DNA from 2 places in the Streptomyces sp. NPDC059850 genome. Region 1 is predicted to be linked to the other one. Evidence: riboswitches for the same ligand, from Rfam matches in the RefSeq annotation. Region 1 holds a riboswitch; the other holds the start of a gene.
What was found. A riboswitch is a leader RNA that binds a small molecule or an ion and turns the genes downstream of it on or off. The one in region 1 is predicted to bind cyclic di-AMP.
Positions count from the first base shown of each region.

Region 2: it holds a riboswitch for cyclic di-AMP, as region 1 does, so the genes downstream of both, ACFV9T_RS17345 (M23 family metallopeptidase) here and ACFV9T_RS11960 (NlpC/P60 family protein) in region 1, are expected to answer to the same signal.

Region 1 is NZ_JBHWJI010000011.1:145,364-147,557, forward strand. Features, by position in the region: gene pcrA (DNA helicase PcrA) at 1-526, opposite strand, end outside; cyclic di-AMP (ydaO/yuaA leader) riboswitch at 710-905, shown strand; gene ACFV9T_RS11960 (NlpC/P60 family protein) at 912-2,111, shown strand; gene ACFV9T_RS11965 (L,D-transpeptidase family protein) at 2,181-2,194, opposite strand, start outside.
Region 2 is NZ_JBHWJI010000018.1:73,523-75,716, reverse strand. Features, by position in the region: gene ACFV9T_RS17350 (M16 family metallopeptidase) at 1-779, shown strand, start outside; cyclic di-AMP (ydaO/yuaA leader) riboswitch at 971-1,133, shown strand; gene ACFV9T_RS17345 (M23 family metallopeptidase) at 1,147-1,938, shown strand.

The DNA.
Region 1 (2,194 bases):
GCAGGATGCGCACGCACGCGCTGTGGAACGTCATCACCCACATGGCGTTCGCGCGCGGGCCGACCAGCTCCTCGACCCGCTCCTTCATCTCGCCCGCCGCCTTGTTGGTGAAGGTGATGGCGAGGATCTGACCGGGGTGCACATGGCGGGTGCCGAGCAGATACGCGATGCGGTGGGTGAGCACCCGGGTCTTGCCGGACCCGGCCCCCGCGACGATCAGCAGCGGCGAGCCGGTGTGCTCCACGGCGGCCCGCTGCTGCTCGTTCAGCCCCTCCAGGAGCGCCGCCGGGTCGATGGCGGGGCGCGGCGCGCCATCCCGGTAGTACGCCTCTCTGGGGGCGCCGCTCGGCACCGGCGCGTCGAACGCGCCCGTGAAGAGGTGGTGCGGCACCTCTTCGCCGCCGGAGTCGCCTGCATCAGCGGAACCACCGGCCGGGCCCGGGTGTGCGGAATCCTCGGGCGGCGGGGGCTCCTCGTCCGGAGGCCCGAGATTCGCCAGGAAGCTGTCGTCAAAGAGGCTGCTCATCGCTCACCGAGTCTAGGCGGCCGCACTGACAGCCTACGCATGGACCGCATATGGATGTCACGAAACGGTTCCGGGCATATCGGCCACCAGCCTTCACAGGAGCCCCACGAGTTGGCTACGGTCCTCCCTCAGGCAGTCCGTACACCCGTCGGCGAACCGCGTCGGCACGGGCCGCCTCCGCCGAGTCCGGCCACGCCGCAAGCGCCCGGAGCCGGGGACCCACAACGCAACACCGGGGTGAATCGGCCCGAGCTGCGCGGTACGACACGTACGTACGGCATGTACGACGTGACCGTCCCGCCCGCGCACGGCCGTAGGGCAACCTTCCGTACCGCCCGAACCCGACAGCTAACCCGGTAGGCGGTCCACGGAAGGAGCGCCTCCCTTGGCGTCGCACCGCAAGCCGCGGACCCGAATACCCACCTACGCCTCGTCCACCGGGCGCCGCACGGCCGTCGGATTCACCACCGCCGCCCTCGCCTCCGTCACCCTCCTGTCCCAGACCGCGAACGCCGCCCCGGGCGACCCGAAGCCCGGCACCACGCAGTCGATCGAGGCGGTCAAGGAGAAGGTGGACTCGCTCTACCACCAGGCGGAAACCGCCACCCAGCACTACAACTCCGCCAAGGAGCGCTCCGAGCAGCAGGCCACCAAGGTCAACCGGCTGCTGGACAAGGTCGCCGAGAACACGGAGAAGCTCAACGAGGCCCGCCGCACGCTCGGCACGTACGCCGCGGCCCAGTACCGCGACGGCGGCATGACGTCGAGCGCCGCGAGTCTGCTGTTCTCCAACGACCCGCAGGACCTCTTCGACCAGTCCCATCTGATGAGCCGGATGGCCGGTTCGCAGAAGCGGGCCGTCGACGACTTCCAGACGCAGGCGGCGAAGGCCGCCAAGGAGCGCCGCGAGGCCGCGCAGAGCCTGGCGTCGCTGACCGAGACCCAGCGCGAGCTGAAGACCAAGAAGAAGTCCGTCCAGGACAAGCTCACGCAGGCCCGGCAGCTGCTGGCCAACCTGACCGCCAAGGAGAAGGCGCGGCTGGCGGCGATCGAGAAGAAGAAGGACGAGGAGGCGCGGCGCAAGGCGGCCGAGCTGGCCGAGAAGCAGCGGGAGGCGGCGGCCAAGGAGAAGCAGCGGCAGGAGCAGGAGCAGCCGTCGAGCGGCGCTTCCTCTTCCGGTTCCGGAAGCAGCACCGGTTCCGGCAGCAGCACCGGTTCCGGAAGCACCACCACCGGCACCAAGGCCGCCAAGGCGATCGACTTCGCGGAGTCGCAGCTCGGCAAGCCGTACGTCTGGGGCGCCACCGGGCCCAACTCCTACGACTGCTCAGGGCTCACCCAGGCCGCCTGGAAGGCCGCCGGTGTCTCGCTGCCGCGCACCACGTGGGACCAGGTGAAGGCCGGTACGCGCGTCTCGACCTCTGAACTCATCCCCGGTGATCTCGTCTTCTTCTACGACGACATCAGCCACGTCGGGCTCTACATCGGCGACGGGATGATGATCCACGCCCCGAAGCCGGGCGACGTGGTGAAGAAGGCGCCGATCACCGAGATGCCGATCTACGGGAGCGTCCGGCCCGCATAGGCCCCACGCCGTAGTGAGCGGTGCGGCTGCCCGACCACGTGCCCGGGCAGCCGCGCTGCACTCCCTGGGTCACGTGCCCGGCT
Region 2 (2,194 bases), on a different contig from region 1:
CGACCGCGGTCATCGTCGGGGACCTGGCCGGGGTCGACCTCGACCAGGCGCTCGCCGACACCCTGGGCGCCTGGACCGGCGGCCCCGCCCCGCAGCGGTCGGTCCCGCCGGTCATCGCCGACGACACCGGCCGTGTGGTGATCGTCGACCGGCCCGGCGCCGTCCAGACCCAGCTGCTCCTCGGGCGCATCGGCGCCGACCGCCACGACCGCGTCTGGCCCGCCCAGGTGCTGGGCACCTACTGCCTGGGCGGCACCCTCACCTCCCGGCTGGACCGGGTGCTGCGCGAGGAGAAGGGCTACACCTACGGGGTGCGCGCCTTCGGCCAGGTGCTGCGCTCCACGCCGCCCTCGCCGGCCGGCGGCGGCTCGGCGGGCGCCTCGCTGCTGGCGATCAGCGGTTCGGTGGCCACCGAGGTCACCGGCCCGGCGCTGGAGGACCTGTGGACGGTGCTGCGGACGCTGAAGGAGGAGGGGCTGACGGACGCCGAGCGCGATGTCGCCGTGCAGAACCTCGTCGGCGTCGCCCCGCTCAAGTACGAGACGGCCGCCGCCGTCGCGGGCACCCTCGCCGACCAGGTCGAGCAGCACCTGCCGGACGACTTCCAGGCGCAGCTGTACGCCCGGCTCGCCGACGCGGGCACGGTGGAGGCGACCGCGGCGGTCGTGAGCGCCTTCCCGGCCGACCGGTTGGTGACCGTGCTCGTGGGTGACGCCTCCCGGATCGAGGAGCCGGTGAAGGCGCTCGGCATCGGAGAGGTGACCGTCATCACCGGCTGAGGCCGCTCAACGCACTACCCCCACAAGGACCCTGGCGTCGAGTAAGACGCCGGGGTCCTCCCATATGTCCGATGTGCGGGGCGTTTGGTTTGTGGCGAGAACAACAAAAACCCGTAACCGTTTGGTGATCGAAACACGGCCCGTCTAGCGTCAGTGCGGCTGTTCGCCGGATACCGCCGCACCCGCGGCACGGACAGCCATCGCCGAGTCCCATGGTGTGAGTGCCAGGGGAGCCGGGGACCCAAACGTCCCTGGGGTGAATCGGACGCCTTCCCCGGCCGGGGGAGGGGCCCGTAGGAGACCTTCCTGCTCCGAACCCGTCAGCTAACCCGGTAGGCGAGAGGGAAGGAAAGGAGTGCGCCACACCATGGCGTTCACCCGTGCCGCCGGGAAGCACCGACGTCCCAGCCAGACCGCCGTCCGCACCGGCGCGAACATCGCTGGCATCACCACGGTCGCCTCGGGCGTCGTCGCCGGGATCGCCGGCCCCGCCCTCGCCGCGACCGGAGAGGCGTCTGCCCAGGACACCGGTCTCCGGCAGGCGATGGTGATGGGCGACGGTCTCTCCGACCAGATCGACGCGCAGGCCCTGTCCCAGGAGAGCGCCGCAGAGGCCGCCGAAGCCAAGGCGAAGGCCGAGGCCGTGGCCCGCCAGGAGGCCGCGCGGAAGGCCGATGCCGCCGCGAAGAAGGCCAAGGCGGAGCGCGAGGCCAAGGAACGCGCCGCGCGTGAGGCCGAGCGCAAGCGCCTCAACACGTTCGTCTCGCCGATCGACGGCTCCTCCGTCTCCACCGGTTACCAGGCGTCCAGTGGCCTGTGGTCCTCCGGCAGTCACACCGGGATCGACTTCAGCGCCTCCACGGGCACCGAGGTGCAGTCGGTGGGCATGGGCGAGGTCGTCGAGGCGGGCTGGGGCGGCTCCTACGGCAACAACGTCGTCATCAAGATGAACGACGGCACCTACACCCAGTACGGCCACCTCTCGTCGATCGGCGTCTCGGTCGGCGAGAAGGTCACCCCCGGCCAGCAGATCGGCCTGTCCGGCGCCACCGGCAACGTCACCGGCCCGCACCTGCACTTCGAGGCCCGCACCGGCGCGGACTACGGTTCGGATATGGACCCGCTGTCGTACCTGCGCTCGCACGGCGTCAACCTCTGACCCGTCGCCCACTCCTGTCGAAAGGCCCCGTCCGCTCCGGACGGGGCCTTCGGCGTGCTCCGCCCCTATGGCCAACTGTGCCGCCGTGACCAAAAAATATCCCTGAATTTCCTTCGCCCATCGGAAATCCCGGCAGCTTCGAATAGAGTCGCTGAACGCGCGTCAATCGGATGCGTTTCGCGGGGTTGAGGCGGAGGTTCGACAATGCGGGACCGGAAGTGAACGGGGATACGGCCGCGCTCCAGGGCGGTCGCCG